4 regions of the Streptomyces sp. NPDC050145 genome follow, and region 2 is predicted to be linked to each of the others. Evidence: riboswitches for the same ligand, from Rfam matches in the RefSeq annotation. Region 2 holds a riboswitch; each other region holds the start of a gene.
What was found. Region 2 has a riboswitch for cyclic di-AMP ahead of ACIBTU_RS03555 (M23 family metallopeptidase). Riboswitches for the same ligand answer to the same signal wherever they lie in the genome.

Region 1 (3,449 bases), on a different contig from region 2:
GTCGACCCGGCGCAGGGCCTGCGGGAAGGAGATCTTCTCGCGCTGGGAGAGGGCGTCGATCATGGCCTCGGCGCGGTCGCCGATGCCGCGCTTCGGCACGTTCAGAATCCGGCGCAGCGGGACGGAGTCCTCCGGGTTGGCGAGGACCCGCAGGTAGGCGAGGACGTCCCGGACCTCCTTGCGCTCGTAGAAGCGGACGCCGCCGACGACCTTGTACGGGAGGCCGACGCGGATGAAGACCTCTTCGAAGACACGGGACTGCGCGTTCGTCCGGTAGAAGACGGCGACGTCGCCGGCCTTCGCGTCGCCCGCGTCGGTCAGCCGGTCGATCTCGTCGGCGACGAACTGGGCCTCGTCGTGCTCGGTGTCCGCGACGTAGCCGGTGATCTGGGCGCCCGCGCCCGCGTTCGTCCACAGGTTCTTGGGCCTGCGGGACTCGTTGCGCTCGATGACCGCGTTGGCCGCGGAAAGGATTGTCTGGGTCGAGCGGTAGTTCTGCTCGAGGAGGATCGTCGTCGCGTCGGAGTAGTCCTCCTCGAACTGGAGGATGTTGCGGATCGTGGCGCCGCGGAAGGCGTAGATCGACTGGTCGGCGTCACCCACGACGCACAGCTCGGCCGGGCCGGGGTCGTCCGTGGCCGGCGGCGCGTCCATGCCCGCCTCCACCTCCGCGTCGTGGGCGGCGGCGGTGCCGACCAGCTCGCGGACCAGGGCGTACTGCGCGTGGTTCGTGTCCTGGTACTCGTCGACCAGGACGTGCCGGAAGCGGCGGTGGTAGTGCTCGGCGACGTCCGGGAAGGCGCGCAGCAGATTGACCGTCGTCATGATCAGGTCGTCGAAGTCCAGCGCGTTCGCCTCGCGCAGGCGGGACTGGTACATCGCGTAGGCCTGGGCGAGGGTCTTCTCGAAACCGTCGGCGGCCTGGGCGGCGAAGTCCTCCTCGTCGATCAGCTCGTTCTTCAGGTTGCTGATCTTGGCACTGAAGGACTTCGGCGGGAACTTCTTCGGATCCAGGTCCAGGTCGCGGCAGACCAGGGCCATGAGCCGCTTGCTGTCGGCCGCGTCGTAGATCGAGAAGGAGGACGTGAAGCCGAGCCTCTTGGACTCGCGGCGCAGGATGCGGACGCAGGCGCTGTGGAAGGTGGAGACCCACATCGCGTTCGCCCGCGGGCCCACCAGGGCCTCCACGCGCTCCTTCATCTCGCCCGCGGCCTTGTTCGTGAACGTGATCGCGAGGATCTGGCCGGGGTGCACGCCGCGCTGGGCGAGCAGGTACGCGATGCGGTGCGTGAGGACGCGGGTCTTGCCGGAGCCGGCGCCGGCGACGATGAGCAGGGGGGAGCCGCCGTGCACCACGGCCGCCCGCTGGTTCTCGTTCAGCCCGTCCAGGAGGGCCGCCGGGTCCAGGGCGGGGCGGGGCGCCCCGTCGCGGTAGTGCGTGTCCCGGTCCACGGGCGCGTCGAACTTCCCCCCGAACAGGTCGTCCGGGAGCGGCTCGGGGGCCCCGTGGTGCTCGGGGTCGTCCTCGGGCGGCGGCGGGGGCTCCTCCGCGGGGGACTGGAGGCCGGCCAGGAAGCTGTCGTCAAAGAGGCTGCTCATCGCTCTCCGAGTCTAGGCCGCCCCACCGACAGCCCGCCGTCACCTTCACCGAGACGCTCCTCGCATTCACGGAGACACCCCTCACGACACCCTTTGCGATGACCCGGTCACCCAGCGCGACAGCAAAGCCCGTTCGGGGCCCGCGGCGTAGAGATCATGAAAATGGTCACGAAAATGTATCGGGCATATCGAACATCAACCTTCACAGCAGCAACACGAGTTGGCTACGGTGCTGCGCGGGCAGCCCGTCCCCCCGCCCGCGAACAACGCGGCGAGCGGGCAGCCCCCGCCGAGTCCCGTACGCCGAGAGGCAGGGAACCGGGGACCCACCGACCTTGGGGTGAATCGGTCAACAGTCCGGCGGCGCCGGATGGTTGACCGTAGGGCAGCCTTCCGTACGACGTGCACCACCGCGCACCGAAGCGATGGGCACGGGCCCGAACCCGACAGCTAACTCGGTAGGCGGACCACGGAAGGAGTCGCCTGCTTTGGCGTCGCACCGCAAGCCGCGTACCCGCTCCCGGATGACCGGAGGCACCCGTACGACCTCCGCGGTCGGCATCACGACCGCGGCCCTCACCTCCGTCGCCCTGCTCTCGCAGACGGCCCAGGCCGCTCCGGCCCAGCCCGCGAAGCCGAGCCTCGAAGAGGTGCAGAAGAAGGTCGACACGCTCTACCGCCAGGCCGAGGTGGCCACGCAGAAGTACAACGCGGCGCAGGAGCGGACCACCGGCAAGAAGAAGCAGGTCGATCACCTCCTCGACGACATCGCGCAGCGCACCGAGAAGATGAACACGGCCCGCGAGGAGCTGGGCCGGTTCGCCGCCGCGCAGTACCGCACGGGCGGGGTGAGCGACACGGCGACGATGTTCCTCGCGGAGAACCCCGAGGACTACTTCGCCCAGGACCAGCTGATGAGCCGGCTGACGTCCCGCCAGAAGAAGGCGGTCGACGACTACCAGGTGCAGCAGCGCGAGACGGCGAAGAAGCGCACCGAGGCGCAGGAGAGCCTCAAGCAGCTGACCACGTCGCAGACCGAGCTGAAGACGTCCAAGCAGACCGTCCAGACCAAGCTCGCCGACGCGCGGAAGCTGCTGTCGGATCTGACAGCCGAGGAGAAGGCGCGGCTCGCCGCGATCGAGCGGCAGAAGCAGGAGGCGGCCCGCAAGAAGGCCGCCGAGCTGGCCGCGAAGCAGAAGGCCGAGGAAGAGGCCAAGCGGAAGGCCGCGGAGGAGGCGCAGCAGCAGGAGGACGCCTCCGGGTCCGGTTCCTCGACGGGCTCCGGCTCGGACACCGGTTCGGGTTCCTCGACCGGCGGCTCCGGCTCGACGGACACCTCGTACGCCACGAAGGCCGCGAAGGCCCTCGCCTTCGCCAAGGCCCAGGAGGGCAAGCCGTACGTGTGGGGCGCGACGGGCCCGGACTCGTACGACTGCTCGGGGCTGACCGGGGCGGCCTGGAAGGCGGCCGGGGTCTCGCTGCCGCGCACCACCTGGGACCAGGTGGAGTTCGGCACGACGGTCCCGCTGTCCGACATCCAGCCCGGTGACCTGGTCTTCTTCTACGACGACATCAGTCACGTCGGCATCTACAAGGGCGACGGGATCATGATCCACGCCCCGAAGCCGGGCGCGTACGTGCGCGAGGAGTCCATCTACTACGACGGCACGGCGTCGATCCACAGCGTGGTGCGCCCCGCCTGACGTCGCTCACGGTTACGTTCGGGCGGTGGACCGCGACCGCCCGGACGTGCCCGGGACCCCCGACCCCGCACCCGCCTCGCCCTGGGCGATGATCCCGCCGGCCGCCGGCGCGGCCGTCATGGCCACCGGCATCGTGTCGATCGGCCT
Region 2 (3,449 bases):
CCTTCATGGTGCCGGTGTTCGGCCTGCTCACCTGGCTCGCCGTGTTCCTGCGCCAGCGCGAACTGCGCGCCGTGCGCGAGGAACTGCCCGCCTACGTGGCCGCGGGCTGGCTGGCCCTGCCCGAACCCTTCGCGCTCGGCTCGCTCAAGGCGCGCCGTCTGGCTCGCGAGTACGCGGCGCACTTCGGCGGCAAGGAGGCGCTGAGGGCGGTCACCGAGTACGAGGAGTACGCGACCTCGCTCGCCCTGCTGCGCCGGCGCGGCGCCCGCGGCCGGGCCGGCGCCGACTTCGTCGTACGGGAGCGGGAGCTGCTCGACGCGCTGTGGCAGCGTCAGGGCTACGCGCGGGCCGCCCTCGCGTACGCGGCCCGCGCCGTCGTGCCGGTGTGGCCGGTGTACGCGGGACCGCCGATGCAGGGGCCGCCCGTGCAAGGGCCGCCCTACAACCCGTACCGGTACTAGGCGCGTCCGGCGGAGGCGCGGCTGAGGCGCTGGAGTTCGGACTCGGTGAGCTCGAGGCCGGCGACGGCGAGCAGCGCCGGGAGCTGCTCCACGGTGCGCGCCGAGGCGATCGGGGCGGTCACGGTGGGCTGGGCGGCGAGCCAGGCCAGGGCGACGGTCGCGATCTCGGCGTCGCGCTCCTTGGCGATCTCGTCGAGTGCGGTGAGGACGGCCTGCCCGCGCGGGGTCTCCAGGTGGCGGGCCGCGCCCTGCGCCCGCGGGCTGTCGACGGTGACGCCGGTGCGGTACTTGCCGGTGAGGAAGCCGGAGGCGAGCGCGTAGTAGGGGACGGCGCCGAGGCCCGCGCGGGAGGCGACCTGCTCCAGTTCGCCCTCGTACGTGTCGCGCGAGACCAGGTTGTAGTGCGGCTGGAGGGCGACGTAGCGGGCGAGGCCCTCGCGGTCGGAGACGTCCAGGGACTCCTGGAGGCGGGCCGCGGTGATGTTCGACGCCGCGATGTAGCGGACCTTGCCCGCCCGCACCAGCTCGTCGAGCGCGCCGATGATCTCCTCGACGGGCACGTCGGGCTGGTCGAAGTGCGTGTAGTACAGGTCGATGTGATCGGTGCCCAGGCGCTGCAGCGAGGCGTCGGCGGCCGCCTTGATGTTGTCCGCGGACAGGCCCTGGTACCGCGGGTGCTGGCTCACCTTGGTGGCGATGACGACATCGTCGCGCCGGCCCCGCGCCGCCAGCCAGCGGCCGATCAGGGTCTCGGACTCGCCGCCCTCGTTGCCCTCCACCCACGCCGAGTAGGAGTCGGCGGTGTCGATGAAGTTGCCGCCGCCGGCGGTGTAGGCGTCGAGCACCGCGAAGGAGGCGGCCTCGTCCGCCGTCCAGCCGAAGACGTTGCCGCCGAGGGCGAGGGGGAAGACCTCGAGGTCCGAGGAGCCGAGAGAGCGCAGAGAAGTCATGAACGTTCTCAACGCCCGCGCAGAATCCGGTATTCCGACCGGAACCGAGCCGGTCCGGACCTGACGGCCCGTCGGCCTGCGGGCGCGCGCGGGCATGCACGCGGGCATGCGGAACCGGCAGCCCTGGCGTCGGGGGGTTGCCGCCAGGACCGCCGGGGCTGGGGGAAGGTCAGAGACCGAGGCCCTTGTCGCGCAGCCAGGCGGCCGGGTCGACGCCGGTGGCCTGGCCGTCGGGGTGGACCTCGAGGTGGAGGTGGGCGCCCGTCACGTTGCCGGTCGCGCCGACGCGGCCGATGACATCGCCGGTGCTGACCTTCTGGCCGACGCTGACGTTCATCGAGGACTGGTGGCAGAACCACAGCTCGGTGCCGTCGTCGAGGGTGAGGACGGTGCGGTACCCGTAGGCACCGGCCCAGCCCGCCTCGGTGACGGTGCCGGAGTGGATCGCGTAGATCGGCGTACCGGTGGAGGCCGCGAAGTCGAGGCCCGTGTGGTAGCCGGAGGACCACATGGAGCCGGGCTGACCGAAGGTGCCGGTGAGCGTGTAGGAGGCGACGGGGAGCTTGTAGCTCTTGGCCAGCTTGGCGAGGCGCTCGGCCTCGGCCTTGCGCTTGGCCTCCTCCTCGGCTGCCTTCTTCTCGGCGGCGGCCTTGGCCTCGGCGGCCTTCTGCTGCTCGGCGGCCTCTTCGGCGGCCTTCTGCGCGGCGGCCTCCTCGGCCGCCTTGCGCTCGGCCTCCTCGGCGGCGGACTGCTGCGTCTCGGCCTGGGCCATGATGCGGGCCCGCAGGGCCTCGCCCGCGTCGGACTGTCCCTGCGCGCCGTCGGTCACCGTGGTGAGCGGGGCGGCCTGGGCGGCCGGCGAGGAGTCGGACCCGGAGTCGGCGGAGTCGTCCGAGCCGGATATGAGCGCGCCCACGCCCGGCAGCGACTTGGCCTCGGGCAGCGAGTCCTTGACCGCGGACAGGTCGGGCATGGAGAGCGAGACGGCGGGCTTGCCGCCCTGCGCGGTCGCGATGCCGCCGGCTCCGACAGCGGCGATCACGCCGACGCCGAGAACCGTGGAGCTGCGCGCGAGTCCACCACGCTGACGGGCCACGCGGTGACGGCCGCGGACGGGTCGGACGGACTCCTCGGTGGGGTTCCACTCCTCCCAGTTCTCTCGCTCGACGCCGAAGTCGTCAGACGCTTCGGCGGAGCCGTAGGAGAACTCGGGGGCAGGACGGTTCGACGCCACGGGGGCGCTCTCCTTTCCTTCCTTCTCGCCTACCGGGTTAGCTGACGGGTTCGGAGCAGGAAGGTCTCCTACGGGCGTAGACGTACGCACATGCGTCGCTACGGTCCGATTCACCCCAAGTTGGTGGTTCCCCGGCTCCCTTGCGGGATTAAGCGCGTGCGCGCGGAGCCGACTCTTGTGACGGCTGGGACGACCGCGCTGCGTTATCGAACGTTAATAGACAGCCGACACGATTTCCAAGCCGTTCCCACTGATCGTTCACGTCTTTGGCCTGGACTTATCAGGGCACGAGCGGGCGGAATCGGGCGAGTTGACCCCTCGTCGGAGGGCACGGATCCGCCACGACTTTCTGACGCTGTATCAATTGTTATGCGCAGGGGTGCCGTTCGATCACCCCCCGTGATGTCGATCAAGGACGGCGTACGGCGAGCAGCGCCATGTCGTCCCGCGCGCCCCCTCCGGTGTGCGCGCGGACCTCCTCGGCGACCTCCGCGAGCAGCTCCTCCGGCCCGGCGAACCTCCGCCCCGCCAGCCGGTCCGCCGGGTCGTAGAAGACGCCGTGCACGTCGCGCGCCTCGGAGAGGCCGTCGGTGTAGAGCAGCAGCGTGGCACCGGCGGGGAACGTCTCCTCGGTCGCCCGGTCCGGCCAGGTGCCCAGCGCGCTCAGGCCGAGCGGCAGCGCGGCCTCACCCGGACCGAGCGTCCGCAGCGTGCCGTCGCCGTGCAGCAGCAACGGCTCGGGGTGCCCGCGGTTGAGCACCCGCACCAAGCCGGTGCCGTACGGGAACTCGGCGAGCACCGCCG
Region 3 (3,449 bases), on a different contig from region 2:
TACTACGCGCCGAACAACGCGGTGCTCTCCGTGGTCGGCGACATCGACCCCGAGCAGACGCTCGCCTGGGTCGAGAAGTACTTCGGCTCCATCCCCGGCCACGACGGCAAGTCCGCCCCGCGGGACGGCGCCCTGCCCGAGACCATGGGCGAGCAGGTCCGCGAGGTCGTCGAGGAGGACGTGCCGGCCCGCGCCCTCATGGCGGCCTACCGGCTCCCCGAGGACGGCACGCGCGCGTGCGACGCCGCCGACCTCGCCCTCACCGTCCTCGGCGGCGGCGAGTCCTCGCGCCTCTACAACCGCCTGGTGCGCCGGGACCGTACCGCCGTGGCCGCCGGCTTCGGCCTGCTGCGCCTGGCCGGCGCCCCCTCCCTCGGCTGGCTGGACGTGAAGACGTCCGGCGACGTGGAGGTGCCCGTCATCGAGGCCGCCGTGGACGAGGAACTCGCCCGGTTCGCCGATGAGGGCCCTACCGCCGAGGAAATGGAGCGGGCTCAGGCCCAGTTGGAGCGCGAGTGGCTCGACCGGCTCGGCACCGTCGCGGGCCGCGCCGACGAGCTGTGCCGCTACGCCGTGCTCTTCGGCGACCCGCAGCTCGCCCTCACGGCCGTGCAGCGCGTCCTCGAGGTGAGCGCCGAGGAGGTCCAGGAGGTCGCCAAGGCCCGCCTGCGTCCCGACAACCGCTCGGTGCTCGTCTACGAGCCCACCGGGGCCGAGGACACCGACGAATCCGACGAGAGCGACCAGAGCGACGAGGAGGCGGGCCGGTGACCGAGCAGCTCGCGACCATGGACTTCCACCCCCGCCCGCAGGCGGGCGACGCCAAGCCGTGGGCCTTCCCGGCCCCGCAGCGCGGCACGCTCGGCAACGGCCTCACGGTGCTCCGGTGCCACCGCCCCGGCCAGCAGGTCGTCGCCGTGGAGATCAATCTGGACGCCCCCCTGGACGCCGAGCCCGAGGGCCTCGACGGCGTCGCCACGATCATGGCGCGCGCCTTCAACGAGGGCACGGACAAGCACTCGGCGGAGGAGTTCGCGGCGGAACTGGAGCGCTGCGGCGCCACCATGGACGCGCACGCCGACCACCCCGGCGTCCGCGTCTCCCTCGAGGTGCCCGTCTCCCGCCTCCCGAAGGCACTCGGCCTGCTGGCGGACGCCCTGCGCGCCCCCGCCTTCGCCGACAGCGAGATCGAGCGCCTGGTGCGCAACCGCCTGGACGAGATCCCGCACGAGAGCGCCAACCCGGCCCGCCGGGCCGCCAAGGAGCTCTCCAAGCAGCTGTTCCCCGCCACAGCGCGCATGTCGCGCCCGCGGCAGGGCAGCGAGGAGACCGTCGTCGACATCGACGCGGCCGCCGTACGCGCCTTCTACGAGCGGCACGTCCGCCCGTCCACCGCCACCGCCGTCGTGGTGGGCGACCTCGCGGGCGTCGACCTCGACACCCTCCTGAAGGACACGCTCGGCGCCTGGACCGGCGACACGGCGCAGCCGCGCCCCGTCCCGCCGGTCACCGCCGACGACACCGGCCGCGTCGTCATCGTGGACCGCCCCGGGGCCGTCCAGACGCAGCTCCTCATCGGCCGCATCGGACCCGACAAGCACGACCGCGTGTGGGCCGCCCAGATCCTCGGCACGTACTGCCTCGGCGGCACGCTGACCTCCCGTCTGGACCGGGTGCTGCGCGAGGAGAAGGGCTACACCTACGGGGTGCGCTCCTTCGCCCAGGTGCTGCGCTCCACGGCGGACGGCACGGGGGCCGCGATGCTCGCCATCAGCGGTTCCGTCGACACGCCGAACACGGGACCGGCGCTCGACGACCTGTGGAAGGTGCTCCGCAAGCTGGCCGCCGAAGGCCTGACCGACGCCGAACGGGACACGGCGGTGCAGAACTTGGTGGGCGTGGCCCCGCTGAAGTTCGAGACCGCGGCCGCCGTCGCGGGCACGCTCGCCGACCAGGACGAGCAGCAGCTGCCCGAGGACTTCCAGGCCCAGCTGTACCGCCAACTGGCCGCCACGGGCACCGTGGAGGCCACCGCGGCCGTCGTGAGCGCGTTCCCGGCGGACCGTCTGGTGACGATCCTCGTGGGCGACGCCGCGCAGATCGAGGAGCCCGTCAAGGCCCTCGGCATCGGCGAGGTCACCGTCGTCGCCGGCTGACGACGCCATGCCAGGGCGGCGACGCCCGAAACGGGACGAAGCCCCGGAAGCCACACAGGCCTCCGGGGCTTCGTGGCGTCACTCACGTTTCCCGCGCGTGCCGTTCGGTTCGCCCGACGCGTCACCGCGCGTCGTAAATGCCCGAATTGATGTAGAGGTTGCCTGTGTGCCCTGTGGCATGCGCTACAAAAGCCGGGATCCGTTTGTCGATCGAAAGATGTCCCGCTTAGCGTCGGTCCGGCTGTTCGCCACGTATGAGCCGCGCCCGCGGCCCCGGACAGTCATCGCCGAGTCCCCCACGGCGCGAGCCAGGGGAGCCGGGGACCCACCGCAGTCCCTGGGGTGAATCGGACGCTCTTCCCGTACGGGGAGGGGGCCCGTAGGAGACCTTCCTGCTCCGAACCCGTCAGCTAACCCGGTAGGCGAGAGGGAAGGAAAGGATCAGCCACTCCATGGCGTTCACCCGTGCCACCGGGAAGCATCGTCGTCCGAGCCGCCTCACGCGCACCACGGCGCAGGTCGCCGGCGTCGCGGCGCTCACCACGACCGGTGTCATCGGAGGCCTCGCCGCCCCCGCTCTCGCCGCCGACACCGCCGCGCCCGCCGACCAGAACGGTCTGACGCAGGCCATCGCGATCGGCGACACCCTGGCCGCCCAGATCGACGCCCAGGCGACCGCCCAGAAGAAGGCCGCCGAAGAGGCCGCCGCCCAGGAGAAGGCCGAGGCCGAGGCCAAGCGCCGGGCCGAGGAGGCCAGGCGTGAGGCCGCGAAGAAGGCCGCCGAGAAGGCCGAGAAGGAGCGCGCGGCCAAGGAGCGCGCCGCCCGCGCGGCCGAGCGCAAGCGCCTCAACACCTACGTGGCGCCCATCTCCGGCTCGTACGTCTCGACCGCCTACAAGGCGTCCAGCGGCCTGTGGTCCTCCGGCAGCCACACCGGCATCGACTTCCACGCCGCCAGCGGCACGAGCGTCCACGCGGTCGGCTCCGGCACCGTCGTGGAAGCCGGCTGGGGCGGCGCCTACGGCAACAACATCGTGATCAAGATGAACGACGGCACGTACACCCAGTACGGCCACCTGTCGTCGATCGGCGTCTCCGTCGGGCAGAGCGTGACGCCCGGTCAGCAGATAGGCCTCTCCGGCGCCACCGGCAACGTGACCGGGCCGCACCTCCACTTCGAGGCCCGCACGACGCCCGAGTACGGCTCGGACATCGACCCCGTCGCGTACCTGCGCTCGCACGGCGTCGGCATCTGACCCGACGCCCGCAGCATGCAAGAAAGCCCCGGCCGCG
Region 4 (3,449 bases), on a different contig from region 2:
TGGCCTGGTCGATCAGGCGCTGCTCGGTGGCGTCGTAGCCGACCAGCTCCGGGCCGATCTGCTCGATGACGGCGAGGACGGCCTTCTCGACACCCTTGCCCTGGTAGCGGTTCGGGTCACCGTCGCGGAGTTCGATGGCCTCGAAAGCGCCGGTGGAGGCGCCGGACGGAACAGCAGCACGACCCGTGCTGCCGTCGTCGAGGCCGACCTCGACCTCGACCGTGGGGTTGCCTCGGGAGTCCAGGATTTCCCGGGCTACGACGACGTCGATGGACGGCACGAGCATCTCCTTCTGGGATGTGACGCGGAGTGTGCGGGGCCGCGGTGCGCGGTTCCGCATGGCTTGAGCCTAACCGCACGCGGGCCATCGGCCAGCCGACCGCCCGTCTCTTGGACTCTGCCGTGAGCGAAATGTTTCCGACGGGAACAAATACCGCCGGTGGTTGGCCGGTGAACGGTTCCTTCGGGGGTGGGTCGGATTCGTCGCGGGCTGCGGGCCGGTGGGGCTTCTCGCGCAGTTCCCCGCGCCCCTGAGATGCGCACTTCGTGCGCGATCTCATCGGGCGCTTGCTCATCGGGGAAATGCGACCCGAAGGGTCTGCATTTCAGGGGCGCGGGGAACTGCGCGACCAGCCACGACGGTGGCGCGCACGGGAACGCGCAGGACCTCCCACCCCCTGATCCGGGGGCGGGAGGTCCATGCCAGCGAGCGGCCAGCGACTCGGCGTCCGCCGATGCCGAGTGCGGGAGCGCGCTCCCCTATATAAGGGGTGCGGCTTACTTCAGGTGGAGCTGCTGACCCGGGTAGATCAGGTCCGCGTCCTGAACGATGTCGTCGTTCAGCTTGAAGAGCTTCTGCCAGGTCGTGTGGTGCGCCTCGGCGATCTTGCTGAGGGAGTCACCCTTCTTGACCTTGTACTCGCCGTCGCCCTTGGCGACCTTCTTGCCGGTCGGCGTGGTGACGGTCTTCTTCGGAGCGGCCTTCGGGGCCTGACGCTCCTGCGAGCGGTTGGCCGGCTGCTCGGCCTTGCGCTCGGGCTGCGGCTGGGTCTGCTGCTGCTCGGCGGGGGCCGGGGCCGGGTTCGACGTCGAGGCGCCGGACAGGCCGACACCGCAGGACGGCCAGGCGCCCTTGCCCTGGGAGGCGAGGACCTTCTCGGCGACGGAGATCTGCTGCGCCTTGGAGGCCTGGTCGGCGGTGGAGGCGTAGGCGGTGCCGCCGTACGCGGCCCACGTGGAGGACGAGAACTGCAGGCCGCCGTAGTAGCCGTTGCCGGTGTTGATCGACCAGTTGCCGCCGGACTCGCACTGGGCGACGGCGTCCCACTCGGAGGCGGTGGCGGCGGAGGCGCCGGTGGCACCCATCAGCGGAACGGCGACGGCGGCACCGGTGACACCGGCGAGCGTGGCGACACGGACGGCCTTGGACGGGCGGCGGTGCTTGCCCTTGCTGGAGAACAGCATGGAGAGATCCCCTCACCGACGCCTACGAGGTGAGCTGTCGGGTTCGGGCCAGTGAGTGCCCGGCCGCGCAACCTAGTGCGCGGCTTAACCCCAAGCCGTACCGGAGTATCGCTTTCCGGACGGCGCCTACCTTGGGTCCCCCGCTCCTGCCCACGGCGCTGACGCGTCGACTGTTCCCGTACGGAGGTTGGCAGGATTCGGCGTGACATCCGTCGGGGCCCGCTGTGGCGAGCGGTCAGACCGTACGCAGCCGATCCGGCGGTTTTCAAAGCGGATCAGGCCCTTTGAGACCCATCTCTCACTTTCGCCAAATCGGACATTCAGACAGCAACCCGCCCTGAACTCCCGCTACTTTTCGCCCGATTCGAGCCCAAGATCCAGACTCTGACCAGGAAGGATGAGGTCAGGGTCGGAGCCGACCTCCTTCTTGTTGAGCTGGTACAGCTCGGCCCATCCGCCGTCCACGTTCTGCGAGTCGGCGATGTCCCACAGGTTGTCGCCGGCGCGCACCGTGTACGCGTCGCCGTCGCGCCGGTCGTCACGGGAGGCGTGACGGCCCTCTCCGGTACGGGAGTCGGCGGTGTCGTCGGAGGCCTGCCCGCCGCGGTGGCGGCCCGCGCCGGAGTCCTCGGAGGCGGGGTCGGAGGCGGACGGGGAGGCGTCCGGCTCGCCGGAGCCCTTCGACTCGTCCGGGGAAGTGGAGGCGCCGGAGCCGGACTTGTCCGTTTCGCCCTTCGTGTCGCCTTCGTCCGACGTCGCGCCGTCCGAGGGCGAGGCGCCGGTGCCGTCGCTCGGCTCGTCGCTCGCCTTGCCGTCGGGTTCGTCACCCTTGGCGTTACCGGAGGTATCCCCGGAGGCGTCACCTGACGGGGTGTCCGAATTGCCCCCGTCGTCGTGATTCTTCTCTCCGTCGTCGGCGTTCGAGTCCCCACCGATGCCGAGGAGACCGCCCGACGAGCCGCCGAGGACCGGCGGCGGCGTGCTCGCCCCGGGGTCGACATCGGCCGAGCTGTCGCTCTTGGAGAGGCCCGCCGTGATGGAGCAGCTCGGCCAGGCGCCGGGCCCCTGGTCGTCGAGCACCTTCTCGGCGACGGATATCTGCTGCGAGCGGCTCGCCTGGTCGGCGCTCGGCGCGAAGTCGAGCCCGCCGTACTGCTCCCACAGCTCCTGCGAGAACTGCAGCCCGCCGTAGTACCCGTTACCGGCGTCGAGACTCCACTGGCCACCGCTCTCGCACTCGGCGAGTCTGTCCCAGGCCTGGGTCGTGGCGGCGCTCGCGTTGGACGCGGCGAGCAGCGGAATCGCGATGGCGCTGCCGGCGACACCGGCGGCGACGACGAGAGCAGGAGCCTGACGAGGGCGACGGTGACGACCGTTCCCGGAGAGCATGCGGATGCCTTTCGCGAGACTGATGCTGCGCCCGCGACGGGTGTCGCGGGTGCGACGGACGGTGCCGACGCGATGGGTTGTGAACGTAGCGGGACTCGAACGCTTGTCACAAGTCGATGCAGCGGAGATCACGTGAAAGTCACAGCTTTGACGGTCCGTCAGTTCTGACCCGGCCGCACCTCACGCGGTGGGCGCCGGAACATGGTGCCCGAACGCCCCGCGGGCCACCGCGTCCCGGGCCGCCGCGAGCCGCTCCACCCCCTGAACCAGCAGCTCAGGAGGCAGCGTGAAAGGCAGTCGGACATGCCGCTCGAAGGCCCCGCCGACCCCGAAACGCGGCCCCGCCGCCACCGTCACACCATGGTCCGGTGCCACCGCCGCGAGCCGCGACGCGACCGGCCCGGGAAACCTCGCCCACAGCGTCAGACCGCCCGCGGGACACGGAACTTCGACCTCCGGAAGCCTCTCGCCCAGCTCCCGCACGAGCACCGCCCGCCGCGACCGCAACTCCCCCAGCGCCTCCGGCCGCCGGGTCCGCCGCTCGTCGAGCAGCACCGCCGTCGCGAGCTGCTCCAGCACCGGCGTGCCGAGATCCG

Region 1: linked by a shared signal. The riboswitch ahead of ACIBTU_RS27330 (NlpC/P60 family protein) and the one ahead of ACIBTU_RS03555 (M23 family metallopeptidase) in region 2 are both predicted to bind cyclic di-AMP.
Region 3: linked by a shared signal. The riboswitch ahead of ACIBTU_RS30200 (M23 family metallopeptidase) and the one ahead of ACIBTU_RS03555 (M23 family metallopeptidase) in region 2 are both predicted to bind cyclic di-AMP.
Region 4: linked by a shared signal. The riboswitch ahead of ACIBTU_RS25210 (transglycosylase family protein) and the one ahead of ACIBTU_RS03555 (M23 family metallopeptidase) in region 2 are both predicted to bind cyclic di-AMP.

The regions. Positions count from the first base shown of each region.
Region 1 is NZ_JBITJS010000014.1:148,641-152,089, forward strand. Features, by position in the region: gene pcrA (DNA helicase PcrA) at 1-1,599, opposite strand, end outside; cyclic di-AMP (ydaO/yuaA leader) riboswitch at 1,877-2,080, shown strand; gene ACIBTU_RS27330 (NlpC/P60 family protein) at 2,088-3,302, shown strand; gene ACIBTU_RS27335 (tellurite resistance/C4-dicarboxylate transporter family protein) at 3,391-3,449, shown strand, end outside.
Region 2 is NZ_JBITJS010000002.1:20,386-23,834, forward strand. Features, by position in the region: gene ACIBTU_RS03545 (PrsW family intramembrane metalloprotease) at 1-461, shown strand, start outside; gene ACIBTU_RS03550 (aldo/keto reductase) at 458-1,411, opposite strand; gene ACIBTU_RS03555 (M23 family metallopeptidase) at 1,581-2,645, opposite strand; cyclic di-AMP (ydaO/yuaA leader) riboswitch at 2,657-2,810, opposite strand; gene ACIBTU_RS03560 (PP2C family protein-serine/threonine phosphatase) at 3,055-3,449, opposite strand, start outside.
Region 3 is NZ_JBITJS010000017.1:112,709-116,157, forward strand. Features, by position in the region: gene ACIBTU_RS30190 (M16 family metallopeptidase) at 1-771, shown strand, start outside; gene ACIBTU_RS30195 (M16 family metallopeptidase) at 789-2,156, shown strand; cyclic di-AMP (ydaO/yuaA leader) riboswitch at 2,432-2,596, shown strand; gene ACIBTU_RS30200 (M23 family metallopeptidase) at 2,609-3,412, shown strand.
Region 4 is NZ_JBITJS010000013.1:6,674-10,122, forward strand. Features, by position in the region: gene eno (phosphopyruvate hydratase) at 1-280, opposite strand, end outside; gene ACIBTU_RS25210 (transglycosylase family protein) at 778-1,464, opposite strand; cyclic di-AMP (ydaO/yuaA leader) riboswitch at 1,469-1,677, opposite strand; gene ACIBTU_RS25215 (transglycosylase family protein) at 1,813-2,853, opposite strand; gene ACIBTU_RS25220 (PLP-dependent aminotransferase family protein) at 3,034-3,449, opposite strand, start outside.